DNA from 3 places in the Blautia sp. DFI.3.45 genome. Region 2 is predicted to be linked to each of the others. Evidence: predicted binding sites of a transcription regulator. Region 2 holds the regulator's gene; each other region holds the start of a gene.
The links. The regulator Rex, encoded in region 2, represses fermentation and respiration genes when NADH is low (regulators of the CRP and FNR family bind a similar motif). The targets are predictions, from matches to a motif close to ATTGTTAANTANTTAACAAT.
Positions count from the first base shown of each region.

Region 1 (10,655 bases), on a different contig from region 2:
ACAGTTCTTTGCGCATTTACCGCAGCCAATACAGAACTCAGGGTTGATGTGGAACTGACGAAGAGCAGTACATACTTTTGCACGGCATTTCTTATCGCGGATATGTTCCTCATATTCATCGCGGAAGCGTTTGAGAGTACTGATAACAGGAAGAGGTGCACTCTTGCCAAGTCCGCACAGAGCCATGTTCTGAACCATATTTGCAAGCTCTTCCAGCTCGTCCAGATCGGACATCTCACCCTTGCCATCTACGATCCTCTCCAGGATCTCCAGCATACGTTTGGTACCCTCACGGCACGGTACACATTTACCGCAGCTCTCACGCTGGGTGAAGTTCATAAAGAATCTGGCAACCTCAACCATACAGGTATTCTCGTCCATAACTACCAGACCACCGGATCCCATAATCGCATCTAATTTTTTGACAGAATCAAAATCAAGAGGTGCATCCAGCTGGTCAAGGATCAGACATCCGCCGGACGGACCGCCGATCTGGACACCTTTAAATGCGGCGCCACTCTTTAAGCCACCACCGATATCATAGATAATGTGGCGGAGTGTGGTTCCCATAGGAACCTCTATCAGACCGGTATTCTCGATAGAACCGGTCAGTGAGAAGGTTTTAGTTCCGGGGCTTCCCTCTGTACCGATGGTGCGGAACCAGTCTGCTCCCTGAAGAATAATCTTCGGTACATTAGCATAGGTTTCTACATTATTAAGAACTGTAGGCTTACCCCACAGACCTTTCTCTACTGTACGGGGCGGTTTTACACGAGGCATACCTCTGTTACCCTCGATAGATGCGGTAAGTGCCGAACCTTCTCCACATACGAAAGCTCCGGCACCTCTGTTGATATGTAAATGGAAGTTTACACCGGAATTTAAAATATTATCACCTAACAGGCCATATTTTTCTGCCTGTTCAATCGCCATCCTAAGTCTCTTTACAGAAAGAGGATACTCTGCACGAACATAAATATATCCATTCTCCGCACCGACTGCGTAGGCTGCAATAGTCATACCTTCGATCATCTTATATGGATCACCTTCCATGACGGAACCATCCATAAATGCACCGGGATCACCCTCATCACCATTACATACAACATAGCGGGTTTTCTCTGCCTGGCGTGCAACCTGAGACCATTTCTTGCCTGCTGGGAATCCTGCACCGCCACGACCGCGAAGCCCGGATTTAGTTACTTCATCAATAACTTCCTGCGGGGACATGCTTCCCATCACTTTTGCAAGTGCCTGATAGCCTCCCACAGCAATATACTCTTCGATAGATTCCGCATCGATTTTTCCACAGTTTTCAAGAACGATACGTGTCTGTTGATTTAAGAAAGGAATATCATCAGGATGTGGACAGACTGTATTATTATCGCGATAAAACAGTCTCTCTACAGGTTTCCCTTCCAATATAGTTCTCTCCACAATTTCCTTACAGTCTTCCGGCTGTACGTGAACATACTGATAATCATATGGCTCAATTCTCATCAGAGGTCCAAGTTCACATAATCCCTGGCACCCTGTCTTGATCACGCCTACATGAGGCACATCCTTCTGCATTTCAACTGTTACTCCATCAATTCTCTCACAGAGTACTGACATCTCTTCATAAATCTTCTGCGCTCCGGATGCGATACATCCGGTACCTGAACAGACAAGAACGCGGCAGGTATAAGATTTAATCTGCTCATTTACTTCAGCCTGCTTATTTAACAGGTCTTCTTTACTCTTAATACTCATACGCACTCTCCTCTCAGTTTATTCAAAAGTTCTACAGCTTTCTCAGGAGTCATCTTCGGATGTACTTCATCATTGACAGTCAGTGTGGGGGCAAGTCCACATGCACCCAGACAGGATACTGTTTCTACGGTAAAAAGCATGTCATCTGTAGTGTGTTTCTTGTTGCTCAGTCCAAGTTCCTTCATCAAAGCCTCTTTTACAGGCATGGATTTTCTCACATGACAGGCTGTTCCGTCACACACTTTAATGACATATTTCCCTTTCGGCTCAAAAGAAAAATTCTCATAGAATGTGGCTACACTGTAGGCCTTGGCTTCTTTTACTCCGATTTCTTTCGCTACATAAGTCAGCAATTCTCCCGGCAGGTAACGATATTCCGCCTGAATATCCTGCATGATCGGAATCAGCGATGCTGCTGTACGTCCGTAGTGCTCGATGATCTCATCCGCTTTTCTGTAATAAGACTGGTCTAACATTCGGTTCCCTCCTTAAATAGTAATTTTGATACATCGGTTTTAATATAGTACCGATATATCGATTCCCACGCAGCTTTAGTTATTTTCAACATATGTGCTGTTGATATTATACATTATATAGTTGTTTTGCACAATATCATTTTTGAAATTTTCTGAAATTAATTTATAACAATTTGTTATAGATGTATAGTATTCATAAATGTATATAAATGAAAAGCAATTTCTTTAACAGGGTTGTTAATTTAATAGCAATATCAAAACAAAAAAGATCATTGAAAAGAATATTATCTTCTTCTCAATGACCTTTCTGGAAATGGCTGCATTATTTAGTTTCATGTTCCTCATGGAAATGCTTATATTTTTCTATAAACATCAACAGAAAGCTGATCATAAGGAATCCACAGGAAACCCAGATCATTCTGATTCCATAGCGTATGGACAGATTTCCACCAATGCCGGCACCCAAGGCAAACATAAGGATGATTCCAAAATAATACATCGCCTGTTTTAGCTGTTTTGATTTTTTTTCACGAAAATAAACTGACAACGCAGCTGTACCACTGCGCAAATTACCGATACACATAGTACTTGCATAGGAATATCCGTTTACCTTGCGGAAGGACTGTACCTGCATTGCACAGGCGAAAGATGCCATGGCATTTGCCAGCATATTGTATTCGGTTGGCAGGAAACCTACTGTAAATAAGATCAGGATTTCTGCCAGCAGAACACCCTGTCTCCAGTGGAGCTTCTGCGCATATTTATAATTTGCCTGTATTTTCTCCGCAACCCATACGCCCAGTGCAAAGAAAATAATAGGAAAGAAGTATCCCAGTCCTGCTGTCAGTTCTCCTGCCATAAAGTGCTGGCTCATAAGAACGACGTTTCCTGTCTGTGCATTACAGAATACTTCGTTTCTTGCATTATAGGTGTAAGCATCCTGAAAACCTCCTGACAGTGCCAGGAATGCACTGTTTAAAAAGGCTTCCGACATTTGTATTTCGTGTTGATTATGATCTTTCATGATTTTCCCCGTTCAAGTTTATTTGCAGTTATCTCCTGTACGGATAACTGCCTTTATTCTTTTACCGTTTATTTTCAAACATTCGAAATCCGCTGCTTTACTGCGTAAATCGCTGCTTTCTCATGTTTGGCGGGTCCCTTTTTGACCCTGATTATCATGTTATACGTTTATAGGTCAAATGTAAAAGATATAATTCATATTATTGTATATATGATTTTTATATATTGGATACAATATATATATAATTTTGGCTATATAAAGCAACTTCCATATACTGTATGTCTACAGCATATGGAAGTTATTTTTTTATGTATCTGCAGAATTACTTATCTCCGTGTTCTTTGAGATATTCTGCTTTTCCCATCTCGTACAGATTATTACCTTCTGAGTCAATGATGACTACAAGAGGCATATCCTCTACATACAATTTACGAAGTGCTTCTGCTCCCAGATCTTCATAGGCGATCAGTTCGGCCTTTTTGATGCATTTTGCAAGAAGCGCACCTGCACCGCCGATAGCTCCGAAGTATACACCATCATATTTCTTCATGGCGTCTACTACTTCCGGAAGGCGGGCACCTTTTCCGATCATTCCTCTTGCTCCCACAGACATCATTGTGGGTGCATAGGCATCCATACGTCCGCTGGTTGTAGGGCCTGCGGAGCCGATGACTGCGCCTGGTTTTGCAGGAGTTGGTCCTACATAGTAGATGGTTGCATCTGTAGGATCAAATGGAATTTTTTCCCCTTTTGCAAGGGCCTCACACATTCTCTTGTGTCCTGCATCACGTGATGTATAAATAGTACCTGTTAATAATACCTGATCACCTGCATGGAGAGTTCTTGCCAGCTCTCTAGTAAGTGGAAGTGTAATTTTCTTTCTTTCCATCTCAGATCACCTCCGATTTATGGCGGGTTACATGGCAGTTGATATTAACCGCACATGGCATACCTGCAATATGAGTCGGCATTGTTTCGATATTCAGGCCGATGGCTGTTGTCTTTCCGCCAAATCCCTGAGGTCCGATTCCAAGCTTGTTTACTTTTTCCAGCATTTCTTTCTCAAGATCAGCATAGAACGGATCCGGGTTCTGAGTATCCAGAGGTCTCATCAGTGCTTTCTTTGCAAGAAGTGCACATTTGTCAAAGGTTCCTCCGATACCAACTCCGACTACCATTGGCGGACATGGGTTGGGGCCTGCGGTCTCTACTACTTCAAGGATGAAATCCTTGATTCCCTGTAATCCTGCAGATGGTTTGAACATACGGATCTGGCTCATGTTCTCACTTCCGAAGCCTTTGGGGCCTACTGTGATCTTTACCTGATCTCCGGGAACGATTTCTGTGTAGATCATAGCCGGTGTATTGTCGCCTGTGTTTCCGCGGCGTACCGGGTCTTTTACTACAGATTTTCTTAAATATCCTTTGTCGTATCCGCGGCGTACACCTTCATTAATCGCATCGGTGAGATCTCCGCCAACAAAATGTACATCCTGTCCTATTTCAAGGAATACACATGCCATTCCTGTATCCTGGCAGATCGGCACGTTCTCGTTATCTGCAATATCAAAATTCTCAATAATATTGTCAAGGATACCCTTGGCAATCTCTCCGTCTTCGCATGCGCGGCATGTTTTGATGGCGCATTTTACGTCTTCCGGAAGATGTTCATTTGCTTCGATACAGAGTTTTTCGATGACATCTGTAAGTCTGCTTACTTCTACTTCACGCATTCTGGTAAGCTCCCTTCTTTCATTTGGGGATATTCACCGGGAGGTGACATATCCCTTTTGCATTATATCAAAGGCTCCCGGTACCGGTAATCCCTTATCGATACCGGGAGCTCTTTTTTACATTCTGAGTATCTTATTAGCGCTGTTCGTGACGAGCGTATTTTGGAAGCAGTAATGGAGATACCTTATCAGTATGTACGCCTGCTTTGTCCAGTTCATCTGCATATTTGTAGATATGATCCAGGTTCATTTCACCAAGCTCTACATTCTTGCATTTTGCAGCTGCTTTTTTACCTGCATTTCTTCCGAATACGATAACATCCAGAAGAGAGTTACCCATCAGTCTGTTTCTTCCGTGGATTCCACCTGCGGCTTCTCCTGCAACTAACAGGTTTGGAATTTCTTTTGTGAATCCGTCTCCGTTAATCTCAAGACCACCGTTCTGGTAGTGAAGTGTCGGATAAATAACGATAGGAACTTTTCTCATATCAATGCCGTAGTTCATGTACATACGGAACATAGCCGGGATTCTCTTTTCGATGGTTCCTTCGCCACCGAGGATCTCGATCATCGGAGTGTCAAGCCATACACCTTTCAGTCCGCCTGGAACTTCTACGCCACGGCCTTCTTCGCATTCACGGATAACACCGGAAGCATTTACGTCACGGGTTTCAAGCGGATGAATATAAGCTTCTCCGTTTGCATTTACAAGCTGTGCACCAACGGAACGAACTTTTTCTGTTACCAGAGCACCCATGATCTGTGATGGATAGATTGCTCCTGTTGGATGGTACTGGATAGAATCCTGATAAAGAAGGGAAGCACCAGCTCTATATCCAAGTACAAGTCCGTCTGCAGTTGCGCCATAATGGTTAGATGTCGGGAATCCCTGATAATGCATTCTTCCTGCACCACCTGTTGCGATTACAACAGTTTTGGCTCTTGCAACAGAATAATCTCCTGTTTCCATGTTAAGAAGAACTGCACCTGCAACCTGTCCTTTTTCATCTTTCAGAAGTTCAACAGCTGAAGTGAATTCAACTACCGGAATCTTAAGATTCAGAACTTCATCTCTGATGGTACGCATGATCTCAGATCCAGAATAATCCTTTGCAGCATGCATTCTCTTTCTTGAAGTACCGCCGCCGTGTGTGGTAACCATGGTTCCGTCTTCTGCTTTATCAAATTCAACACCAAGGTCATTGAGCCATTTGATGGCATCCGGAGCTTCCATTACCAGTCTCTTTACCAGTTCCGGTTTTGCAGCAAAATGTCCGCCGCCGAAGCAATCCAGATAATGCTGTACAGGAGAATCGTTCTCTTTGTCAGCTGCCTGGATACCACCTTCAGCCATCATTGTATTGGCATCACCGATACGAAGCTTTGTAACGATCATAACGTCAGCACCTGCATTATGTGCTTCGATTGCACAGGAAGAACCTGCACCGCCGCCGCCGATTACAAGTACATCTACATCATAATCAATTTTTGTAAGGTCAATTTTTTCGTTGATCAGACGGCTTGTTGAATGAAGCATTTCTGCCAGTTCCAGAGGAGCTTTCTGTCCTTTGTTCGGTCCTACTTTGATTTCTGCAAACGCGTCTGGATTATAATCCGGATGGAATTTCTCAAGAAGAGCGTCTTTCTCTTCAGCTGTCAGACGTCTTGGCTCTGTTGCCATACGCTGTGCTCTTGTAGCCTCTACCTTTTTGATGGATTCCATCATATTTTCTGGATATGGTGCATACATGTTTTACGCCCTCCCTATTTCTCAATTTCTCTGTTGTTGTAAAGTTCCTGCATGTCTGTGATTGGTTTCTGCATGATCTGCTCGATCAGATCATCATATTTACCTTCGTGGATTTCTTCTACACGTTTCTCCAGATGTTCGCTCTTAGGCGCGATATATTTACCTGTGAGACGTCTTGCCAGAAGACCTACCATCGGATGGGAAATACCGGCCGGACATCTTACAGAACAGCATCCGCAGCTTACGCAGTCGAAGGATTCCTCTGCACATTTTTCAAGTTCGCCTCTCTGTGCATATGCGATGTACTGCATTACATTTAAGTCCTGAGTACATGCTTTTGTACAGGCATTACATCCGATACAGCTGTAGATTTCCGGATAGAGTTCCATCATTACCTGCTGATTCGGTTTCAGGTCTTCGATGTTGTAGAGTCTCTTATCTGTAGGGAAGAACGGGATGCTTGCTACATACATTCCTTCCTGTACCTGTGTCTGACAGGCAAGACATGTTTTCAGCTCGTTTTCACCTTTGATTCTGTAGATTGTTGCGCAGGCTCCGCAGAATCCGTGTCTGCAGCCGCATCCTCTCTTTAATGTATAACCGGCATATTCCATGGCAGTCATAATTGTAAGTTCTGCAGGTACGCTGTATTTCTTACCGAAAAAATATACGTTTACCATATTCTTTTCCATTTGAGATTACCAGTCCTTTCTATATATATCATCTGTCGTCAGCAGCACATACAAGCTCGAATCCGCTACGCTACTTCTCGCTTGAGGGCGTTCGCCCTACAGAATGTTCTGTGAAAGAATGCTTATATGCAAGCATGACGCATTCCTTCACATCACTTTCTGCACTGCTCATTGCTTATCAATATTCTGCAGGTAATTCATCAATCTCGTCGCATCTGAATACCGGACCGTCTTTGCAGACGTATTTGGAACCGATATTGCAACGGCCGCATTTACCGATACCGCATTTCATACGAAGCTCCAGAGTTGTGTAAACCTGTTCTCTGGAGAAGCCCAGTTCTTCCAGTCCTGCAAGAACGAACTTGATCATGATCGGCGGTCCGCAGACAAGTGCTGTTTTGTTTGTATCGAATCCAATCTCTTTCAGATAAGAAGGAACGAATCCAACGTGTCCGTCCCAGCCTTCCTGTTCACGGTCGATTGTCAGATAAACATTAACTCCCTCTGCTTTCATCCAGACTTCCTGGATTTCTTTTAACTGTACCAGGTCATCTGCGGAACGGGAACCATAGAGGATATCTACTGTTCCGTAATCTGCACGGTTATCCAGTACATAGTTGATAACAGAACGAAGAGGTGCAAGTCCGATACCACCTGCGATAAACAGAAGGTTTTTACCTTTTAATTTATCTTCTACAGGGAAATGATTTCCGTATGGTCCACGGACTGTGATCTCATCTCCAACCTGAAGGCTGTGGAGATAATCGGTCAGTGCACCGCACTTCTTGATACTGAATTCCTGATATTCTTTATTTGTAGGTGAAGAAGTAATGGAAAACATACCTTCACTTACACCTGGTGCGCAGACCATTGCACACTGGCCAGGCATATGTTCAAAAAGTTTTCCTCCTTCAGGAGCGTTTACACGGAATGTTTTAACATCCGGTGTCTCCTGACGGATATCTGTGATCACACCAACCTTCGGGATCAGTGTGTCTAATGTGTAGTTTTTATGGCAGGTACATTCGCTCATTATTTTTCACCTCCCTGATTTTCAAAAGCTTTGATGACTTTTACGATATTTAAGGATGATGGGCATTTCTCAACGCAGCGGCCGCATCCTACACATGAGAACATTCCATTGTTGTTTACCGGATAGTAAACAAGTTTATGCATGAATCTCTGACGGAAACGCTGCATCTGGCTGTTACGGTTATTTCCGTGTGCCATCATGGTAAAGTCAGAGTACATACAGGAATCCCAGCAACGGTAACGCTGTACGCCGTGTCCTGTGTCATAATCTTTGATATCATAGCACTGGCAGGTAGGGCATACAAATGTACAGGTACCACATGCCAGACATGGTTTATAAAGTTCTTCCCATACAGGAGAATTGAAACGATCCATGTAATCTTCCTGTCCCCATCCTTCCAGAGAAAGATTAGAGTACGGAAGCTTCTCTACGATTGCGCGGATCGCAGCTTTCTCTTCTTCTACTTTTGCTTCGTCAGCATCGTTGAGAAGTTCTGCAACTGCTTTTGTAAGGGCTTCCCCTTTCTCTGTAAGAGGTTTCCAGTAAAGCTCTCCCTCGATCATCCATGTTGCAACATCTGCAACAGGGTCTGCGCAGTCAATACCGAATACTTTACAGAAACAGCTTTCTTCCGGCTCATGGCATGCAAGTGCTACAATCGTACCATGATCTCTTCTGGCTGCATAGAAAGTATCGATCGGATCACTTAAGAATACGTTATCCAGTACTTTTACACCCTGGATATCGCAGGCTTTCATTCCGAACACAACAAAGTTCTTTTCCTGTAATGCCTGTGGCTCAATGGAGATATTCTTCTCCTCTTTCTTACAGGTGTAGAGGTTTTCACTCTGTGGAAAAAAAGCATCTTTTGGTGATTTTACAGTTTTTAAAGTATCAAGACAAACTTCTGCATCTTCGCTCCATGCTTTGAAGTTTACCTGATCACTGACTTTGACCGGTAAATATAAATCCTGATCTGCGGCAATCTTCTGGAATAATGCCTGCAGATTCTCTGCTGCTATCTTATACATACATTATCCCCTTTCTGCCACGATACTCGGCTCAACATCTTCAAATGTAAAGTTTGTAAGAGGTCCCTTGGATGTTGAATCCTCTCCTGCCTGATATTCACCATAGAATGTATCAATATCTTTGATAAATTTACGATTGAACAGGTGAAGCGGAATTCCCTGAGGACATACTCTGCTGCATTCGCCGCAGTCTGTACATCTTCCTGCCACATGGAATGCACGGATGATATGGAACATCTTCTCTTCGAAAGAGTCCACGTTTGCTTTCTGCGCACTGTCAAACTTATTGCTGTCGAATACACATTTACGGCAGCTGCATGCAGGACAGACATTACGGCAGGCATTGCAGCGGATACATTTGCTTAACTGGCTCTGGAAGAATGCAAATTTTTCTTCCGGGCTCATTGCTTCGATCTTCTCTACTTCTGCAAAACGATCTGCATCTTTTGTGTCTTTGGACTCACCGATAAGTTCATCATAAATCTTATGTTCTTTTCCTTTACATACGTGACATCTTTCAAGCATTGCATCTTTGTATGCACAGGTCTTCTCACCATAGATTGTCTGAATAGTCAGTGTTTCTGCCTCATCTGTAATCTCTGCACCGGAAATGCTTTCGATACCTTTGATTCCCTGTTTGCGGATTCTCTCGATATCCAGTTTTCCTTTACATCCAACACCAATGATATAAGCTTTCTCACGGTCTACACGATGCTCTTTGATCAGCTGATTAAAGCTGTATGTATCACATGGTTTTAAACAAACCAGTGTCTTGCCTTCCAGTTTGGAAGCTTCGATCATATATTTGCTTAAGTTTGCACCGCAGAATCCGTTATATACAAAATCTTTCAGAGATTCTTCTGTTTCAAAGTAAGCCGGTTCCGGATTGTAAGGCAGATCTCCGGCTTTCCATCCCAGAACTCTTGCAACTGTACCGTCAGCAAGCAGTTCTTTTGCACGATTTATCAGCTCCTGCATCTTAAATCCTCCAATCTTACGTTCTTACCGAGTGAATGGATCTTCTCTACAAACTCATTCATAGTCTGGGAGAATTTCACACCTTCAGCAGCGGAAACCCATTCTACTCGTGTTCTTCCGTTTTCCACACCGATGTAGTCGAGCATGGAGAAAAGAAGCGTCATACGTCTTCTTGCATAGTAGTTA
Region 1 is NZ_JAJDMI010000003.1:42,945-53,599, reverse strand. Features, by position in the region: gene LJE09_RS01760 (NADH-quinone oxidoreductase subunit NuoF) at 1-1,752, opposite strand, end outside; gene LJE09_RS01755 (complex I 24 kDa subunit family protein) at 1,749-2,228, opposite strand; gene LJE09_RS01750 (YoaK family protein) at 2,551-3,252, opposite strand; gene LJE09_RS01745 (Fe-S-containing hydro-lyase) at 3,575-4,141, opposite strand; gene LJE09_RS01740 (fumarate hydratase) at 4,143-4,985, opposite strand; gene LJE09_RS01735 (FAD-dependent oxidoreductase) at 5,122-6,735, opposite strand; gene LJE09_RS01730 (2Fe-2S iron-sulfur cluster-binding protein) at 6,750-7,427, opposite strand; gene LJE09_RS01725 (FAD/NAD(P)-binding protein) at 7,606-8,460, opposite strand; gene LJE09_RS01720 (4Fe-4S dicluster domain-containing protein) at 8,460-9,491, opposite strand; gene LJE09_RS01715 (4Fe-4S dicluster domain-containing protein) at 9,495-10,469, opposite strand; gene LJE09_RS01710 (hydrogenase iron-sulfur subunit) at 10,457-10,655, opposite strand, start outside.
Region 1: a site for Rex is predicted at 2,462-2,481, ahead of LJE09_RS01755 (complex I 24 kDa subunit family protein). Genes of this name have one in related genera too.

Region 2 (10,655 bases):
CGCAAAACCGATCCTGGTCATTCCTGTGTCCAGAGCAATATGAATATGTACAGTTTTTTTCTGCAGAACCGCTTCGTCTGAAAGTTTCCTTGCCTCCTCATATTCGCACACTGCAGGACGGATCTCATAACGGACAAGTTCCGGAAAATATTCATCAAAAACAATTCCAAGGATCAGGATTGGTTTTGTAATCCCGGCTTCTCGCAGATGAATCGCTTCTTCCGCAGTTGCAGCCGCAAACCCCCAGATATAATCATAATCCTCAATGAGATGTGCAACCGGCACCGCGCCATGTCCATAAGCGTCAGCCTTTATGACTGCGATCATCTTTGTCTCTTCTGCAATATTTTTTCTCATTTCCCGGAAATTATGTTCTACTGCATCCAGTGAAATGACTGCTTTTACTCTGCTATCTTTCTTCATAATAATTTTCCTCTGTTATTTTTTCATGTTAATATCTGCAAATTGTTTCACAGATTTACTGCCTCAAAATGAATATTCTATCTTAGTATTTCCGGCAGAAAACAGATGATATCTCCTGCGGTCATCCCTCGCTGCCCTACTGTTTCAGCAGCCAGATCACCTGCCAGCCCATGCACATATACACCAAGTGCAGCCAGAATAACAGGAGAAAATTTCTTTTCTGCTGCCAGGTACATACACTGTATACCGGCAAGCACACCACTTAACACATCTCCACTTCCCGCTGTAGCCATTCCTGCATTACCCGAAATGTTCAAATACATATCTCCAAAAGCATCTGCCACCACAGTACAGGCATCCTTCAGAACGCAAACCGCTCCAGACTCCTTTGCATAATCAGCTGCAGTCTGTGCCAGACAATCCTGGATCTTACCGATTTCTTTTCCGCACAGACGACTCATCTCACCAATATGAGGTGTCAGGATCACATGTTCCCCGATAAAACACTTCCAGTTGTCATGGACTGACAGAAGATTCAGGCCATCTGCATCCAGAATTACTGTTTTTTTACACTCAGCTGCCTTCGCCAGGAACCACTGAGCTCTTTCCCTGCTCTGCGCTCCGGTTCCAAGACCCGGTCCTATCACAAGCACATCACACCAGTCAAGCATTGCCTGGTTTTTTTTCTCATCAAAATCACAGGTGATCATGGCTTCCGGCAACAGTGTCTGCAACGGAATCCTGTTGGCCTCCACGGTCTGAATTCTCACCATTCCCGCAGAGCTTTTCAGAGCAGCTGCTGCACTCAGATATGCAGCTCCGCACATTCCTTCGCTGCCAGCTATAAGAAGAACCTTACCGAAGGTTCCTTTATTTCCATAGGGAACTCTCTCCGGAAGCATTTTTAAATCTTCACGTTCCAGATGATGCATACAGATTTTCTTTCCGGGTATGGAATAGATTCCGATATCCGTAACAACGATCTCACCGCCATACATGCGTCCGGGATAAAAACACAGCCCTCTTTTGCGAAAAGCAAAGGTAACCGTAAGATCTGCCCGGAATGCAATCCCCTTCTCAAATCCGGTATCTGAGTCAATCCCGGATGGAATATCCACAGCTACTTTATACGCAGATGCCCGGTTCATTGTACTGATAAGCTCTGCATATTTTCCCTCTACAGGTCTGCTCAGTCCAACCCCAAAGATGGCATCTACTATAGTAGTATATTCATCCGGATCCAGGTTATGCACCCGGGGCACCTGATAATATTCTGCTGTTTTAAGCTGTCCGGCAGTTTCAGCAGTCATTTTCTCTTCCTTACCCGCAATATAATACCAGGTTCTGACTCCTCTCAACTGAAGCAGTCTGGCAATCGCCAATCCGTCTCCGCCATTGTTGCCGGTTCCGCAGACCACAAGGATTTTCTCTTTTTCTTTATTCTTTAATCTCTGTACAATCTCCTCAACCGTCTTTAATGCCGCCCTCTCCATAAGTACTGGAGACGATATCCCGGCTTTCTGAATCGTATTATGATCCAGTTCTTTCATCTCAACAGCAGTTACAATCTCTCTCATCTGTTCACCTCCTGTTTACAATAACACATTTACATACAAGAGAAAAGCTGTGATCAGATGACCACAGCCTTGTGTTTCACAGTTATCCCTTACATCCCTTCATGTTCCTTTCTGTACTCACTCAGGTTATAGGACAAAGTCATAAGACTCTCTGAAAGATGTACGTTCTCTACCATTACATCCTCCGGGGCATCCAGATCAATATGTGCAAAATTCCAGATTGCCTTAATTCCATTATCAATCAAAATCTTTGCCATCTCTTTGGCTTTAATTTTAGGAAGAGTCAAGATCGCGATCTCAACCTCATTCTCCTTCAGAAACAAAGGAAGATCGCTCAACATCTGAATCTCAATTCCACGAACTGCAATCCCCTCAAGTACAGGATTGACGTCAAAAATACCAACCAGCTTAAATCCGCGCTTTTCAAAATCCACATAATTGGCCAATGCCTGTCCCAAATTACCGGCACCCAGAATAATCATCGGATGTACAGTATCCAGCCCAAGGATCTTACCGATTTCTGTATACAAATAGCGTACATTATAGCCGTAACCCTGCTGACCAAAACCACCGAAATTATTTAAGTCCTGACGAATCTGGGAAGCCGTCACATGCATCTTCTTGCTAAGATCATTTGAAGATATACGCTCTACATTCTCCTCCATCAATTCACCGAGGTAGCGGTAGTACCGCGGCAAACGCTTGATTACCGCTTTCGAAATTTCCTTAGCTTCCACAAATTTTCCCTCCTTAGCTTATCTATGTCAATTATACCCAGATGTTATTTTATTGTCAAATTAAATTTGTACTTTTTGACCAAATATTTCTGTATTTTTTTATCAATTTCATTCTGAAAAATTCCCCGGAATATCATATTTTCTTCCATGCATCCATCCGGTGCTTTCTTTTCTCTGGACAAAATCTCTTAAAATGCTTTCAAAAACAGGCATTTTCGATTATAATAGTACGCGGACAAATTACAAACGGAGGAATTCCTATGATTTTATCATGTCAGAATATCTGTAAATCCTTTGGCGAAAAAATCATTCTCAAGGATGCCAGTTTCCATATAGAAGACCGCGAAAAGGCAGCTCTCATCGGCAATAACGGTGCAGGCAAGACGACTCTGCTGCGAATCATTATGCATGAGCTCTCCCCGGATTCAGGAAACGTGGTACTTGCCAAAGATAAAAATATCGGCTACCTTGCCCAGTATCAGGACATTCATGGCCATCATACCATTTACGAAGAACTGATTTCCACCAAACAGCACATTATTGATATGGAGAACCGTCTGCGCTCTCTGGAACAGGAAATGAAAACCACCACCGGAGATGCTCTGGACAGCCTGATGAATACTTACACAAGACTGAGTCACCAGTTTGAACTGGAAAATGGTTACGCTTACAAAAGTGAGATCATGGGTGTATTAAAAGGTCTTGGTTTCACAGAAGAAGATTTCGAACGCCAGATAGAAACTCTTTCAGGCGGCCAGAAAACCCGCGTAGCTCTGGGTAAACTGCTTCTTGCCAGCCCTGACATTCTTCTTCTGGATGAGCCTACCAACCATCTGGATATGGAGAGTATTTCCTGGCTGGAAACCTATCTTCTGAATTACCCGGGTGCTGTATTTATCGTATCCCACGACCGTTACTTTCTTGACAAAGTTGTAACAAAAGTTGTGGAAATCGAAGCAGGAAATATGCGTATGTACAGTGGCAACTATTCTGCCTATGCCCTGAAAAAAGCCCAGCTGCGTGACGCCCAGTACAAAGCCTATCTGAACCAGCAGCGGGATATCAAACATCAGGAAGCAGTCATTGCCAAGCTGAAATCCTTTAACCGCGAGAAATCCATCAAACGTGCGGAAAGCCGCGAGAAAATGCTGGATAAAGTCCAGCGCATTGATAAACCACAGGAGATTCAGAATCAGATGCGCATTTCCCTGGAACCAAGATTTGTCAGCGGAAATGATGTCCTTACTGTGGAAAGTCTTTCCAAATCTTTTCCCGGACAGACACTTTTCAGTGACATCTCCTTTGAGATCAAACGTGGAGAACGTGTAGCCCTGATTGGCAATAACGGCACAGGCAAAACCACCATGTTAAAGATCATCAATGGGCTGATTGATGCAGACAGCGGCAGATTTACTCTTGGTTCCAAGGTACAGATTGGCTACTATGACCAGGAACACCATGTTCTTCATATGGAGAAAACTATTTTTGAGGAAATCTCAGATGCTTATCCCACACTTACGGAAACAGAAATTCGAAATATGCTGGCAGCATTCCTTTTCACAGGGGATGATGTATTCAAACTGATCTCCGCTCTGTCCGGCGGAGAAAGAGGTCGTGTTTCCCTCGCCAAGCTGATGCTGTCCGAAGCAAACTTTCTGATCCTCGATGAGCCCACCAACCATCTGGATATCGCTTCAAAAGAGATTCTTGAAGAGGCATTGAACAGTTACACTGGAACAGTATTCTATGTTTCCCACGACCGTTACTTCATCAACCAGACAGCTACCCGGATCCTGGATCTGACCAATCAGGCAATTGTAAATTATATCGGAGATTACGACTATTATCTGGAGAAAAAAGAAGAGCTGACGGAAAAATATGCTCCGGCTGCCGCTCAGGCTGTGACAGAAGCAAAGCAGGCTTCTGATAACAAGCTTTCCTGGCAACAGCAGAAAGAAGAACAGGCCCGCCAGCGAAAACGAGAGAATGAACTAAAAAAAGTAGAAGCCCGCATTGAAGAACTTGAAACCAGAGATAAAGAGATCGACGAAACCATGATTCTCCCGGATATCTGCACAAATGTGGCAGAATGTGCGAAACTCAGCAAAGAGAAAGCCGCCATTACCGAAGAATTAGAAGGATTATATGAAAAATGGGAAGAACTTGCATAATGCAGGTTCTTCCCATTTTCGCAGTTTATAACTTTTTACAGGTTTCTCCGCTGCAGTGTGATCCTGCCCGGAGAACTTTATAATGTTATAGAAACATTACCGGATAATTTCTGAAATTATAAAATTTCATCCAGTCTCTCTCTGATGGCAAGGATGAAATCTTTGCTGTTCAGTACTGTCACATCCTCAAGAGAAGTGATCAGCGCAAGGTCTTTTGTCATCTTACCGCTTTCAATCGTCTCCAGAGTCGCCTTCTCCAGTTTATCAGCAAATTCCATCAATTCTTTATTGCCGTCCAGCTCACCTCTTTTTCTCAGAGCTCCAGTCCATGCAAAAATAGTTGCTACAGAGTTAGTAGATGTCTCCTCACCTTTCAGATAGCGATAATAATGTCTCTGTACAGTTCCATGAGCAGCTTCATATTCGTAATATCCCTGTGGAGATACCAGTACAGATGTCATCATAGCCAGAGAACCAAATGCTGAAGAAACCATATCGCTCATAACATCTCCATCATAGTTCTTGCAGGCCCAGATAAATCCGCCTTCAGCCTTCATGACACGAGCTACGATATCATCGATCAGGCTGTAGAAATATTCAATGCCTGCTGCTTCGAATTTCTCCTTAAACTCATCTTCATAAATAGTTGCAAAGATTTCCTTAAAACGTCCGTCATAAATCTTGGAGATCGTATCCTTGCCGCCAAGCCACAGGTTCTGTTTTGTATCCAGTGCATAATTAAAACAGCATCTTGCAAAACTTGTGATAGAATCATCCAGATTGTGCATACCCTGAAGCACACCCGGTCCCTCATAATGATGGATCAGCTCTTTTCTCTGCTGTCCGTCTGCACCTTCAAATACCAGATAAGCATCTCCGGGACCGTCAATATACATCTCTGTGTTCTTATACACATCACCATAGGCATGACGTGCGATGGTGATCGGTTTCTTCCAGTTCTTAACACATGGTTCAATACCCTTCACTACGATTGGGGCACGAAAAACAGTTCCGTCGAGAATTGCACGAATCGTTCCGTTAGGACTCTTGTACATTTTCTTTAAGGTATACTCTTCCATTCTTGCCTTATTAGGAGTGATAGTTGCACATTTCACTGCTACGCCGTACTTCTTTGTAGCCTCTGCTGCATCAACAGTTACCTGATCATCCGTTTCATTTCTGTATTCCAGACCAAGGTCATAATACTCAGTGTTCAAATCAATATACGGAAGAAGAAGTTCATCTTTGATTATTTTCCAGAGAATTCTGGTCATCTCATCTCCATCCATCTCCACAAGTGGTGTCTGCATCTGAATTTTTTTCATGTTAATCCTCCTCTTTGGCTCTCATCCAGTTAACTATCATGATAGCCGAAAACAGACCGTTCGTCAATGCTTTTATACACTAAAGCAATATTTTGCCAAATAAAATGATTACTGATCACAGTTCCATAAAGCGTTCCAGATCCAGTTCTCCCCATCCCTGCTGATTCTTTGGCAATCCCATATCCCTGGCACTTTCTTTCAATTTCATCTTGATCTGAACATTAGTCAGCTCCGGATTCTTCTCAAGCATCAATGCTGCTGCCCCTGCAACCAGAGGTGTAGACATAGAAGTACCACTCTTCACTCCATATCCGTTATCTGCTCCCGGTGCACAGGCAAGAACATGATTCCCGGGTGCAACCAGATCCGGTTTACAAACACACTCAAATGTAGGTCCCCTGCCTGATATGGCAGTCCGTCCTGTAAGCAGATCGCTGGAGCCTACTGTGATAATCTTCCGGCTGCTTCCCGGTGCTGTCACACTTCCTGCCTTCGGTCCCTGATTTCCTGCCGCAGCCACTACCACCAGACCTGCATCCCAAAGTTGTTCCACACCTGCGATCAGAACTCTGTGATCTTCTGCTCTCCTACAGGTTGTTCCCACCGAGATATTCACTACACGTATCCCATAATATCTCTTATTCTCCAGGATCCAGCGAAAAGCCTGTAAAACATCTTCTTTCCTGCCATTTCCCGTTCTGTCGAGCACCTTCAGAACTATCAGGCTACACCCGGGGGCAATTCCTCTGATCCGTCCTTCCGAAGCCCTTCCGTCACCGCCAATGATCCCACATACATGGGTTCCATGAGAATTATCATCATAAGGTCTGATACGATGTCCGATGAAATCTTGAAACGCAAGTATTCTCCCTGTAAAATCTATATGAGGAAAAATCCCGGTATCCAGAACACACACACCCACGTGCTTTCCTGTATATCCGGAATCATCTGAATTCTTCATAAAAAATCCTCCGAATCATCTGGATAATGAAATCTTACCGCAACTGTTCATCAGGTCGCTACAAAGACAATGAACATTTGCGTCTTACTTTAAATTATTCGGAAGATTATATTTTTGTGTCCGACAGTTTCTCCTGTCATATCTCCGTTTTTCTGTAAATAAAATGTATAAAGCTTCCATGATATGCAGATACTTCTGATATGCAAAACAACAGGCATATACAGAATCTGTTACAGAAATCCCGAAAATATCCTTATAGCAATTTCATAAAATAACTGTAACCATCTGCATAATATTAAGGAGACAAATTATGACTGCATTATTATTGATACTGGTATTTTTACTCTTTCAGACCTTCGTCCTGCTCTGCTGTGTAGCTGCCGGAAATGACGCTGCCTCCCAGGAAATCTCCGATCAGGAACAAATGGAATTTATCCGGGAATGGAAAAAAATACATTGCAGCAGCCCTCAAAAATAAAGGGCTGCTGCAATGTGCTGATAAACCTTCTACATCACATAACAGTCATATCGTATTGCTTTTCCTTTTAATATATAAGAAGGCTCTCTTCCATCAAGACAGACGCTCTTAAGAGGACGTTTTACGATAATTCTGGAAGGTCCGGCTTTGATAGCTGCATCAAAAAGATCTTTTTCCTCAGAACATGGAGGTTCAAGTTTCTGGATCAGCTGAAGTTTTTTATTTATCAGACCGGATTTCTGTCTCTTCGGGAACATGGGATCAAGATAGATCACATCTACCGGATCCATAAGTTTCTCCATACATGACACACTGTCACCCTCCACCAGTTTCATTCTGGAAGCAATGTCTTTTAATACGGGATGCTTTCTGGCACGCCGGAGCGCATCCTTCAAAAGTGCGGCGATCACCGGATTCTGTTCGTATAATGTCACCTCATAGCCATATGCTGCAAGAAGGAAACCATCCTCCCCCATACCTGCAGTGGCATCAATTGCTTTCAGATGTTCTCCCTCTGTTTTGACCGCACGTACCAGCATTTCATGGGAAAGTCTTCCGTTTGTGACTCTGTGCAGCATTCCTTCAAAATCTCCCTGATATGTCAGGCCATAACCGGTAAGTGATACGCCCCGGGAGTCAAACATTACTGTCAGATGTTCTCCCGGTTTGTCCATAATCGGAACATTGTTCTTTCTGGCAAAAGATTCTGCCATTTCTCTTTGCCCGCCCTTACCCAGGCAGACTGTTATCTTATCATTCATTTACACATTTCCCGCAAAATTTAATTTTCTTTTAATGCTTTTTCTATTTCAGAGATCACAATTCTGAGTGCTTTGATACGGGCATATTTCTTGTCAACAGATTCCAGTACATGCCATGGTGCAAAGGAAGTGTTTGTCTTCTGAAGCATCTCATTTACGGCCACTTCATAGGCATCCCATTTCTCTCTGTTTCTCCAGTCCTCATCTGTGATCTTCCATTGTTTCTCCGGATTATTCTGTCTCTCCTGAAAACGCTCCAGCTGTGTATCCTTATCGATCTGTACCCAGAATTTAATAATGACTGCACCCCAGTCTTTAAGTTCTTTCTCAAACTCATTCATTTCGTTGTAGGCACGTTTCCAGTCATTTTCACTGCAAAATCCCTCCAGACGTTCTACCATAACTCTGCCATACCAGGTTCTGTCAAAAATAGCGATATGCCCATTTTTCGGAAGTCTTGTCCAGAAACGCCATAAATAATGTCTGGCCTTCTCATGTGGTTCCGGACTTGCAATTGGATGTACTTCATAGCCCCGGGGATCCAGAGCTTCTGTAATACGTTTGATGTTACCTCCTTTGCCTGCCGCATCCCAGCCTTCATACGTGATGATCACAGGAATACGTCTCCTGTACAGTTTATTATGGAGTTCCCCCAGTTTACTCTGGAGCTGTTTCAGTTCTCCCCTGTACTCCTCGTCATCCATTGTTTTATCTCTCAGATCAATATCCGACAGACGGGGAATCTGCTCCAGAGGGAATACATTCTGCAAAATCGGAACGGAATGTGCCTGATTCTGCATGGCAACTTCAATATTGCTTACCATAGTCTCCAGCACCTGAAGTTCCGCCCATTTTCTGTCACTGGCATCTATGATGTACCATGGTGCAGAGGAAACATTCGTGTCAGACAGATACTGAGAAAATATTTTTGCACATTTTTTGTAATGTTCATTCTGCCATTTATCAAAGTCTGACACACGCCATCTGGTGTCTTTATGATCCAGAAGTAATTTTTCACGCCGCTTCTGTTCATCCCTGTCAATCTGCATAAAGAATTTCAGCACCAGATAACCATTATCTGTAAGCTGTCGCTCAAAACGGCGGATGCTGTCAATCCGCTGTGTATAACCTTCGCCTTCAATCTCGCCCGACAGACAGTCTTTACAAGTCTGCTCCATCCAGCCGGAATCCAGAAATGTAAATTTTCCGGCTTCCGGAATCTGTTTAAAATAACGATACAGAAATGGATATCTCAGTTCTTCTGCTGTGGGAGCTGACATAGTGGCAACCTTAAAGAAACGCGGATCAATATTCTTAATGACTTTTCCGATCGTACTTCCCTTGCCGGAAGATCCCCAGCCTTCAAAGAGTACGATTACCGGGATCTTATGTTCCTTGATTTTCATCTGAAAATCATAGAGCTGACTTCTTGCTGTCTGCAGACGGATTTTGATTTCCTCTTTTTCCGGCATATGTGCCGGAGTCCATGTTGTAAGCATAACATTGATCCTCCTTTTATTTTTCTTCGTAACTGTTCAATACTCTCACAATCAGAGACTGTTGAATAGTTACCCTTTTCATTAATAGAATATCTCAAATTCAACTGAAATAATCATAACATGAAATCTGTTTATCGTAAAGCAGGTGTATGATATCACTACTGAATTGTTTTAACTGCATTATTTTATGGGATTACTATGGATTTTTTCTAAAGCCACAATATTTTCAGAATATTCTTCCCAGGTGAGATTTCGTTTGATCCTGGCCGGACTGCCCATTACCAGAGAACCATCCGGTATCACAGTATTCTTGGTAACCAGGCTTCCTGCACCTATAATACAGTCCTTTGCCAGGCAGATCCGGAAAGATTTGCCCGCCCCCAGCTGATGAGCATTACAAAATTCCTGTCTGGTAAAAGACAGCTTCTTCTTTTTATAATAAAAATGATCATATCGGATTTCAGAATTTCCGTAATCCTTTCTCAGGCCGTTATCAAAAGCAGCATTCAAATGATAATAAGGTAATCATCCGTATCTGTTTTCTCACAGTTTATCATCTCTTTGCGTCAATCCATATTTTTTTAAATCCACCGTTCCATTGACAACCTCAATTCCATCTGCTTCCAGTAGCTTTTTCTGTACATCTTTACCGCCGAAGGCAAAAGCCCCTGACAGTTCTCCTCTGAAATTCACTACCCGATAACAGGGAATATGCCCCGGATC
Region 2 is NZ_JAJDMI010000014.1:10,667-21,321, reverse strand. Features, by position in the region: gene alr (alanine racemase) at 1-423, opposite strand, end outside; gene LJE09_RS07010 (bifunctional ADP-dependent NAD(P)H-hydrate dehydratase/NAD(P)H-hydrate epimerase) at 501-2,000, opposite strand; gene LJE09_RS07005 (redox-sensing transcriptional repressor Rex) at 2,090-2,737, opposite strand; gene LJE09_RS07000 (ABC-F family ATP-binding cassette domain-containing protein) at 2,998-4,908, shown strand; gene LJE09_RS06995 (NADP-dependent isocitrate dehydrogenase) at 5,025-6,233, opposite strand; gene LJE09_RS06990 (S8 family peptidase) at 6,349-7,194, opposite strand; gene LJE09_RS06985 (class I SAM-dependent methyltransferase) at 7,702-8,433, opposite strand; gene pap (polyphosphate:AMP phosphotransferase) at 8,454-9,932, opposite strand; gene LJE09_RS19135 (hypothetical protein) at 10,113-10,442, opposite strand; gene LJE09_RS06970 (methylated-DNA--[protein]-cysteine S-methyltransferase) at 10,476-10,655, opposite strand, start outside.

Region 3 (10,655 bases), on a different contig from region 2:
TTCCGCAGATAATGATCGCATCTGTACTGTTTGCAATCTGATACTCCAGAAGTTCCTCCAGTTTATCATAATTAACCTTGCCATCTTCATACATAGGGGTTACGATTGCAACACCTGCACCTTTAAAAATTGCCATTTGCCTTCCTCCTTTATTCTTCTGTAATTTCCATACAGATTACTGTCCATTCATAAACAATAATCAGGTTTTATACACCTTATACAATCTCTGTTGTCAGTGTAGTTATGCTGTCTGCATATTTACGCAGGCTGTCCGGTAACGTCCGTCCCGTAAGCAAAATATGCATACTCTCGTCCTTCATCTTCAGGATATCACCGATTGCCTCTGCAGTAGTGATCCCATAATCCGGAAGTGCAAGAATCTCATCCAGGAGCAGAAAATCGCATTCCTGCGTTGCGATCACTTTGCGCGCAAAATTCAAAGCATTGAGAATATTGGTTTTCTCCTCTGCCTTCTCCTGCTCATTCAGCTCCTCATATCCTTCATCATGCTTCTCAAAACGGAATATCTTAATATCCAGATTATCCAGTTCCTCCAGAAAATCCAGTTCCCTGCGCTCTCTTCCTTTCAGAAACTGAATAATAATGACGCTTTTACCCTGTGCAGAAGCTCTCAGACACTGACCGATCGCCAGAGTTGTCTTTCCCTTTCCCCCGCCACAGTAAACCTCTGTAAATTCTTTTTCCATAACAAACAATTCCTCTTATCGTTATTGAAATTGTACCTTCTTCTCTGTGTCATTACAGACATGATAAACAGCAGTCTGTTTTCGACTTCTGCGATGAGCTTCCGGCATATTCACGCCGGAATGCTTCGTGGAACAGCAGGCTGCCATAGTTATCTGAATACGCTTATATTACCGCAGTTTATGAAGAATTGCAAGTGTTACTGTTTACAGTAATCGTTACTGTTCACTCCGTTCACAGTAACGTGGCCAAAATTCATTCCAAATTGCCTGCGGCAATGGAATTATTCCATATATTCCAGCTTGCTTACAGATACTTCATACGCAACTCTCTTCTCTGTTTCATTTTCCCCGATCCGTTTCATATATTCTCTGCTCTGGATACGTCCCCAGATCAGGACATGACCGCCAACCTCAAACGCAGATGCATAGCGGGCATTTCTGCCCCAGCAGATGCATGGTATGTAATCTGATTTTCCATACGGACGATTTACTGCCAACAGCACATCCGCAATTTCTCTTCCAAGAGGAGTTTTACGGTACACCGGAGGCTTACAGATATATCCGTCCAGAAAAATCTGATTTACCGGAACTGTTTCATCCTCTTCTTCCACAAACTTCAGTTCTCTGCTGAATACTGAAAGCACGAGACGGTTGTGCTTCTCCTCATGGCGGTTATATGAGCGGAACTGTCCATGGATTTCCACATATTCTCCGATATAATCCTGCGTTACATCCACCAGCCGTTCAGAAACCATCACCGGAATCCTGTCTTCCGAATCACTGAGCCTTTTGACCAGCAGCTCAGTCATATAGAAGCCTTCTCCAAAGACCTGATGACTGAATGTAAAGCCTGCTGCAATTTTGCCCATCATAGATACCTGATTGTTTTCAATAATTTTATCTGCCATAATGTGGTTCTCCTTCCCTGTAGAGCACCTGTGTCAGAATCCCTGCCTGCAGTACAGACCGTAAATCGTCTCTGCTTTTTCAGCGATCCTACATATGCTCCTCTGTACCTTGTATTGTTCTTTATAAGGTTATGTACAGGCATTCTCATTTAGAACCAGAATCTGCAAAAATAAAAAAAATTATTTTAACACCTTGTAATCTGGCGAAAATGTGGTAAACTGAAAATTCGGGTAACTTATTGAAGAAAAAAACACATAATAATAGGAACAAATTCATCTGCAAGATTATATCGTGCTTGAAAAATGCTTTTGCAGCAAGATAATCCTGCTGATAACACATGAATATTAACAATTCCGGTAACTGTTCAGCCAGTGTGCCGAACAGTTACCCATTCAAAGCTTAAAGAGGAAAGGAAAATCATTTTATGAGAACAAAACGTGAAGATGTCCGTAACGTAGCCATTATCGCCCACGTTGACCATGGTAAAACAACTCTGGTTGACCAGCTTCTGAAACAGAGCGGTGTATTCCGCGAAAATCAGGAAGTTCAGGAACGTGTCATGGACTCCAATGATATTGAGCGTGAGCGTGGTATCACTATTTTATCCAAGAATACAGCTATTCATTACAAAGATACAAAGATCAATATCATCGACACACCAGGACATGCTGATTTCGGCGGCGAAGTAGAACGTGTACTTAAAATGGTAGACGGTGTTATTCTTCTCGTTGATGCTTTCGAAGGTGCTATGCCTCAGACTAAATTCGTTCTTAAGAAAGCCCTTGAACTTGATCTCCATGTAATCGTATGTATCAACAAGATTGACCGTCCGGAAGCTCGTCCTGACGAAGTTGTAGATGAAGTTCTGGAACTTCTTATGGATCTTGGTGCTTCTGACGAGCAGCTTGACTGCCCGTTCCTGTATGCTTCTGCAAAAGCAGGACATGCTGTTATTGACTTAAACGATACTCCTAAGGATATGGCTCCTCTGTTTGACGCTATTCTGAAATATATCCCTGCTCCGGAGGGAGATCCTGATGCAGATACTCAGGTTCTGATCAGCACCATTGACTACAACGAATATGTGGGACGTATCGGTGTCGGTAAAGTTGAGAATGGTAAGATTGCCGTTAATCAGGAGCTGACTCTGTTAAACCATCATGATCTGGACAAACGTAAGAAAGTTAAAATCAGCAAGCTCTATGAGTTTGACGGTCTGAATAAGGTTGAAGTAAAGGAAGCTACTATTGGTTCCATCGTTGCTATTTCCGGTATCGCAGACATCCATATCGGTGATACTCTCTGTGGCGGAGAAAACCCGGAGGCAATTCCTTTCCAGAAGATTTCCGAGCCTACCATTGCCATGAACTTCATCGTAAATGACAGTCCGCTGGCAGGCCAGGAAGGTAAATACATCACATCCCGTCATCTTCGTGACCGTCTCTACCGTGAACTGAATACAGATGTCAGCCTTCGTGTAGAAGATACTGAAACAACAGAAGCCTTTAAGGTTTCCGGACGTGGAGAACTTCATCTGTCTGTCCTGATCGAGAACATGAGACGTGAAGGTTATGAATTCGCAGTAAGTAAACCGGAGGTTCTGTACAAAACAGACGAGCGCGGAAAGAAACTTGAACCTATGGAAATCGCTTATGTAGATGTTCCGGAAGAATTTTCCGGTACTGTAATCCAAAAGCTGAGCGAACGTAAAGGTGAGCTGCAGGGTATGAGTACTGCCAGTGACGGTACTGTCCGTCTGGAATTCCACATTCCTTCCCGTGGACTGATCGGATTCCGCGGTGAGTTCCTTACCTCCACCAAGGGTACCGGCATCATCAATACTATGTTTGACGGATATGCTCCTTACAAGGGAGATTTCCAGTACAGAAAACAGGGATCTCTGATCGCTTTCGAGGCTGGTGAAGCTGTTACTTATGGTCTGTTCGCAGCCCAGGAGCGTGGTACTCTGTTTATCGGACCTGGTGCAAAGGTTTACAGCGGTATGGTTATCGGACAGAATGGTAAAGCCGAAGATATCGAGCTGAACGTATGCAAGACAAAACATCTGACTAACACACGTTCTTCTTCCGCTGATGATGCACTGAAATTAACTCCACCAAGAGTTCTCAGTCTGGAACAGGCCATCGATTTCATCGACCAGGATGAACTCCTTGAGGTTACACCGGAATCTCTCCGTATCCGTAAAAGACTGCTGGATTCCAGAGAACGTAAGAGAGCCGCTTTCAGAAAAGCCTGAAACAAATAGAAATTTAAGAAAAATTAAGCCCCGCAAATTTTGCGGGGCTTAATTTTTCTTAATCATTACTGTTCACTCCGTTCACAGTAACTCTTAATCTCCTGCAAACATATGGAAAAACATAAATCCTTCTACAAATTATATTGTTATATTTTCACGAAATTCCTAGTTAGTATTTGTTAACTTTTTTCATATGCTATGTAATTGACAAATGATTAACAAAGTCATATGATAGCATCATCGGGGTTGTTAATTTATTAACGTTTTTTTAACTTTCTCTCAGTCGCCAACAGAACATATATTGTTAAATTTTTCTCATATATTCTGACAATTGATATTTTATTCACATTATTTACGTGATTATGCACAATTTTCACCATAATATTTCGTTATGCTCATATTAATGTTACTGTTGACCGAATAATCAGTTTATTTGTATAATAAAAACATAACAGGTTACGGTAAATACTTTTAACGAAAACACAAACAGGAGGATTCCCAAATGGCAAAAAAAGAGAACACTATCCCAACCATCATCGACACCCCTGAAGCCCTTACTGCAAAGATTGCAGCCATGAAAGAGGCACAGAAGATTTTCGCAACATTTACCCAGGAGCAGGTAGATAAGATTTTTAAAGCTGCCGCTACTGCTGCTGACAAAGCACGTATCCCGCTTGCTAAAGATGCTGTTGAAGAAACAGGAATGGGTATTGTAGAAGATAAGGTTATCAAAAACCATTACGCAGCCGAATATGTATACAACGCATATAAGAATACGAAAACCTGCGGTGTGATTGAAGAAGACACTGCTTACGGTATTAAGAAAATAGCTGAGCCAATCGGTCTGATCGCTGCAGTTATTCCTACAACCAACCCAACATCTACTGCAATTTTCAAAACTCTGATCGCACTGAAAACACGTAATGCAATCATCATCAGTCCGCATCCCCGCGCAAAGAAATGTACCATTGAGGCAGCAAAGGTTGTTCTGGAGGCAGCTGTAGAAGCCGGTGCACCGGAGGGAATCATCGGATGGATCGATGTTCCAAGTCTTGATCTGACAAATCAGGTTATGCGTGAAGCAGACATCATCCTTGCCACAGGTGGTCCCGGAATGGTTAAGGCTGCCTATTCTTCCGGAAAACCTGCTTTAGGTGTAGGTCCCGGAAATACTCCTGTTATCATTGATGACAGTGCAGATATCCGTCTGGCAGTTAACTCCATCATCCATTCCAAGACCTTTGACAATGGTATGATCTGTGCTTCCGAACAATCTGTAACTGTTCTTGAGAGCATTTATAAGAAAGTAAAAGAAGAATTCCTTTACAGAGGATGTTACTTCCTGAAACCGGATGAATTAGAGAAAGTAAGAAAAACTATCCTCATCAATGGTGCATTGAATGCAAAAATCGTAGGTCAGAAAGCTGCCACTATCGCTGAGATGGCCGGTATTACAGTTTCTCCTGAGACAAAGATCCTGATCGGCGAAGTTGAATCTGTAGACATCAGCGAAGAATTCGCACATGAGAAGCTTTCACCTGTACTTGCCATGTACAAGGCCAAAACTTTTGACGAAGCGATTGCCAAAGCTGAACAGCTTGTAGCTGACGGCGGTTATGGACATACCTCCGCTCTCTACATTGACACAAGAGAGAAGGAAAAGATGGAAAAACATGCAGCAGCTATGAAGACCTGCCGTATCCTCATCAATACTCCATCTTCTCAGGGCGGCATCGGCGACCTTTACAACTTCAAACTTGTTCCGTCCCTGACTCTGGGCTGTGGTTCCTGGGGTGGCAACTCCGTATCTGAGAACGTAGGTGTGAAACATCTTATCAACATCAAGACCGTTGCTGAAAGGAGAGAAAATATGCTCTGGATTAGAACACCGGAAAAAGTTTATTTCAAAAAAGGCTGCCTGCCGGTTGCTCTGGATGAGCTTGGCACTGTTATGCACAAGAAACGCTGCTTTATCGTAACAGACTCTTTCCTTTATAAGAATGGATATACTAAAAAGATCGAAGATAAATTAGATCAGATGGGAATCGTACATACCTGCTTCTACGATGTAGAGCCAGATCCATCTCTCGCTTCTGCAAGAGCCGGTGCTGCTGCAATGAGAATGTTCGAGCCTGACTGCATTATCGCAATGGGCGGTGGTTCCGCAATGGATGCCGGCAAGATCATGTGGGTTCTCTATGAAAATCCGGACGCCAACTTTGATGATATGGCTATGGACTTTATGGATATCCGTAAGAGAATCTTCACATTCCCGCATATGGGTAAAAAAGCTTACTTTATAGCTGTTCCAACATCTTCCGGTACAGGTTCCGAAGTAACGCCGTTTGCTATCATTACTGATAAGACTACAGGTATCAAATGGCCTCTGGCTGATTATGAATTAATGCCTGACATGGCTATTGTTGATACAGATAATATGATGAGCGCACCTAAGGGACTGACCTGTGCTTCCGGTATCGACGTTATGACTCATGCACTTGAAGCCTATGCTTCCATGATGGCATCTGATTATACAGATGGTCTTGCATTAAATGCCATCAAACTGGTATTTAACTATCTGCCACGTGCATACAAAGATGGTTCTGATGTAGAAGCAAGACAGCATATGGCAAATGCTTCCTGCATGGCTGGTATGGCTTTCGCAAATGCTTTCCTTGGCGTAAACCACTCTCTTGCTCATAAGCTGGGAGCTTTCCATCATCTTCCACATGGTATTGCAAATGCTCTGGTTCTGCTTCATGTTTTGCGCTATAATGCAGCCGAAGTTCCGGCTAAGATGGGTACCTTCCCACAGTATCAGTATCCGCACACACTTGCACGTTACGCTGAGATTGGCCGTTCTGTAGGTCTGACAGGCAAGAACGACAGCGAAGTATTTGAGAAGCTTCTCCAGAAACTGCAGGAACTGATGGATACTATTGAGATCAAACATACGATCAGGGAATACGGCGTAGACGAGAAGTACTTCCTTGAAACTCTGGACGAAATGACCGAACAGGCATTTAACGACCAGTGTACCGGTGCCAACCCAAGATATCCATTAATGTCTGAACTGAAAGAAATCTATCTGAAAGCTTACTATGGTGAGGGAAATATTCCTGAATCCGGGAAAGCCAAAGAGAAAAAAGAAGAGAAATAAGATTTGCTGAAAATAAACCTTTTCCTTTAAAAATATAGTGTTCAAACCAACAAATGGGGCTGTCAAAAAACGACAGCCCCTTATTATATTATTTCTTACTGCGATATGCTTCTGCTTCCCAATGCGTGATAAAGTATGTAATATCATCTGTCATGTGAAGCGGGCCACCAAAGCTTTCTGCATATACAGCAAGCTTAATGGCATCTTTTACAAGAAGCTGTGCTTTTGCAGCTTTTCCCTTATCATCTTCCATGATAAAGGCACCGACTCCCTGTACCAGGATCAGTCTTGGCTCTTTGTCATTCTCTTTCATAAATGCGTCCAGCGCATCTTTTGCCTGATCAATATTTTCTACAAATAACGGATATGGTCCACAGTATACAATGTGATCCGGTGTAAATGGTTTCAGAAGCGGTGCAGCCGCTACTTTATCTTTTACAAAATGATCAGCTTCTGCTGCAGGTACAACTTCTACTGCATGTCCCAGTAACCGGGAAAGCTTCTCTGCTGCCTGCTCTTTTTCAGGTGTAACCGCATCACTGTCATCAGCAGTTCTCTTTACCTGTTTCTCTAATTTACTGATCACGCCGTCAAATAATACTCCAATTTCCTCTACAGTATTTGCTGCAACGAAAATTCCATGATTCTGAAGTAGAAGAACCTGAACATCTTTTCCGGATTCTTCTTTATAAGCATTCATTTTCTCATAACAGATACGTGCAAGTGTATATCCGGGTTTGCAGATATCAATCCAGAGTACATCCTTTCCAAGAAGCTGTTCACTAAGTTCCTTTGCCCCTTTTCCGCAGGTCAGTCCATTGACAAGTGTAGGATGAACATGCAGTACATATGTGTAGGCAAATAAGTTATGAAGCAGTGCTTCTACACTTGGACGTTTTGTTTTGTCAGCATCTGTTACTGCAGCCATAACATCTGCAAGATACAGTGATTCACGTTTGACATCATCTTCCGGATAATCTGTTTTCATGATCTCATTCAAGCGTGCTCTGCTCATTTCCACAAATTCCTCTGCCTTGATTGTGGCAAGCTGTGTACCGGAGCCTTTTACATACAATGTGGTGTCATCTTTTACAGAAGTATTGCCACCACCTGCCAGAACATAAGCAGGATTACTTCCATAAGTATTTGACATTTTTACTAAGGTTGAAAGATCCATAGTTAAAATACCTCCCATATTTTAATAGTTTTGCTATTACCCATTCCATTGTACACGATATCCTACTTTTTTCCAAGTGTTATGGAGTAAACAGTAACGTTATAATAATCCCGCAAATAACCTCATAAACAGCTGTCCCAATCGCAGATATGCGCTGCGTCCGGTACTGTACTGTTCTGTGACTTCACGGCATTCATCCATTGTTGCTGCAAGATCATTTCGGATATCCAGAACTGCCTGGCAGTCTGCCATAAAGCAGCCGTTTTCAAAATGATGATACAGACTTCTGTAATCCAGATTTATGGTTCCGCAGGTTGCCATACAGTCATCTGCCACACTCATCTTTGCATGACAGAAACCAGGTGTCCATTCATAGATACGCACTCCATGTTTTACCAGTCCATGGTAAAAGGAACGTGTGATATTGTAGATCATCTTTTTATCCGGAATACCAGGTGTGATGATCCTCACATCTACCCCACGCTTGGCAGCCAGACACAGCGCATGGCTCATTTCATCTGTGATGATCAGGTACGGTGTCATAAACCAGCAGTATTTTTCCGCTTTATTCACCATACTGATATACACCTCTTCGCCTACCTGTTCATGGTCCATAGGACTGTCCGCATAGGGCTGGATAAAGCCTGTCTGCTTTGCCTGATAATCTGTCTGAACCAGAAATCCTGTAAAATCACTGTCATTTTTATCCTTATCACTGACAGCATTCCACATCTCCAGGAATGTTACTGTTAGGGAACGGACTGCCTCCCCCTCCAGACGGATACCTGTATCCTTCCACTGTCCATAAGGATGTGTGAAATTAAAATATTCGTTGGCAAGGTTGTAACCGCCGGTAAATCCCACTTTTCCATCGATCACTGTGATCTTGCGGTGATCCCGGTTATTCAGGAACACATTCAGACCCGGAGTAAATGGATTGAACACTCTGCAGTGGATTCCTACCTTTTTCATTTTCTTAATAAAGTCTGTGTTGATAAATCCAATGGAACCCATATCATCATAAAATACTCTGACTTCCACTCCCGCCTTTACGCGGTCTTCCAGAACCCTCTGGATTTTATGCCAGGCCTGTGCATCCTCAATAGCATGATATTCCATAAAAATGAATTTCTCTGCCTTTGCCAGATCTGCCAGCTGAGCCTCCAGCCCTTTGACTGCCTCATCATAATAAATAACATCTGTATTCTGATAGACCGGATAGGAGGCATTTTTCTGTATATAATCAGAAATATTGCCTGCCTTCGGGATTTTCCTGCCAAGCGTTTCCCTGCACTCACTGTCATTGGGAAGCAACGGCAGAAGTTCCCTGTCGATCTGGTCATAACGCTCCCGCATTTTACGGGTACCGCCATTGAGACCAATCAGTAAGTACAATCCCACTCCCAAGATAGGGAATACAAGGATCAAAATAACCCAGGGCATTTTCATAGATGAAGTCTGATCTGACGCATACAGCTTAAGAACCAGTACACCTGCAAGAAGCCTTGTCATCAGATTGATAATCTCCGCATATTGATTCAGCTTTGTGATCATAGCAATGATAAAAGCTGCTTCCAGTAAAATACATACTGCGGAAAAGCATAATCGTTTTACACCATTTTTCGTTTTCGCCCTGCCTTCCAGGGTATCCTGTTTCATATTCTTTCTCTCTCCCTCTGTCATTGTACGTTAATATTCACTCTATTCCCAGAACACATATCAGACGGATAAAATCATCCGCTTTTTTACTTGCTTATAACCGCTCCGCAGTTTCAGTCAGGAAAGATTTTCTGCACATTTATTTGTGCCTATATACTCTGCTACTTTATCTGTTACTTTATTGCAGATTACCGTATAAGCTGCTCCCAGAACATTGGCACCTATACGAAGTGCTATTGCTGCCGGCATTCCGAAGATCCCTGCTGCAATAGACAACGCTCCAAATGTATTAAATGCAGTCTGCCACGGATATCCTGCTGAATATCCAACTCCGATCCCTCCGATCATTCCGATATACGGATACATGGATTCCGGAAGTACCAGATACAGCACAATAAATAACAGACATCCCACAATATTAAACATTCCTCTGCTCACAGACCTTGGGATACAGTCTTCTGTAAAAGGCAGGCATACGGACATACAGGCGATTCCTGCCCACATTGCTCTGGGAAGTCCCAGAAGATTCATAAACAGCATTGCGCTGGATACGATCAGTGTCAGTTTCACATACCATCTGCTTCTTGCTGACTTAAGATCAAATTCCCGGAACAAATCCAGGAAGGTTCTTCGATAGGCTCTATTTCTCTGGTTCTTATAGAAGACGATCATACAGATCACCATTCCCACCAACAAGCCGATCACACGGAAGGTGTATTCCTTTCCTGTCACATCATAGCCCAGAAGCAGCAAATAGCCCAGAACAAAGGTAGAATGATTGTACAT
Region 3 is NZ_JAJDMI010000018.1:47,710-58,364, forward strand. Features, by position in the region: gene dapA (4-hydroxy-tetrahydrodipicolinate synthase) at 1-136, opposite strand, end outside; gene LJE09_RS08375 (cob(I)yrinic acid a,c-diamide adenosyltransferase) at 216-707, opposite strand; gene LJE09_RS08380 (single-stranded DNA-binding protein) at 989-1,615, opposite strand; gene typA (translational GTPase TypA) at 2,041-3,873, shown strand; gene adhE (bifunctional acetaldehyde-CoA/alcohol dehydrogenase) at 4,376-7,033, shown strand; gene LJE09_RS08395 (class II aldolase/adducin family protein) at 7,122-8,210, opposite strand; gene cls (cardiolipin synthase) at 8,310-9,869, opposite strand; gene LJE09_RS08405 (FUSC family protein) at 9,987-10,655, opposite strand, start outside.
Region 3: a site for Rex is predicted at 4,077-4,096, ahead of adhE (bifunctional acetaldehyde-CoA/alcohol dehydrogenase). Genes of this name have one in related genera too.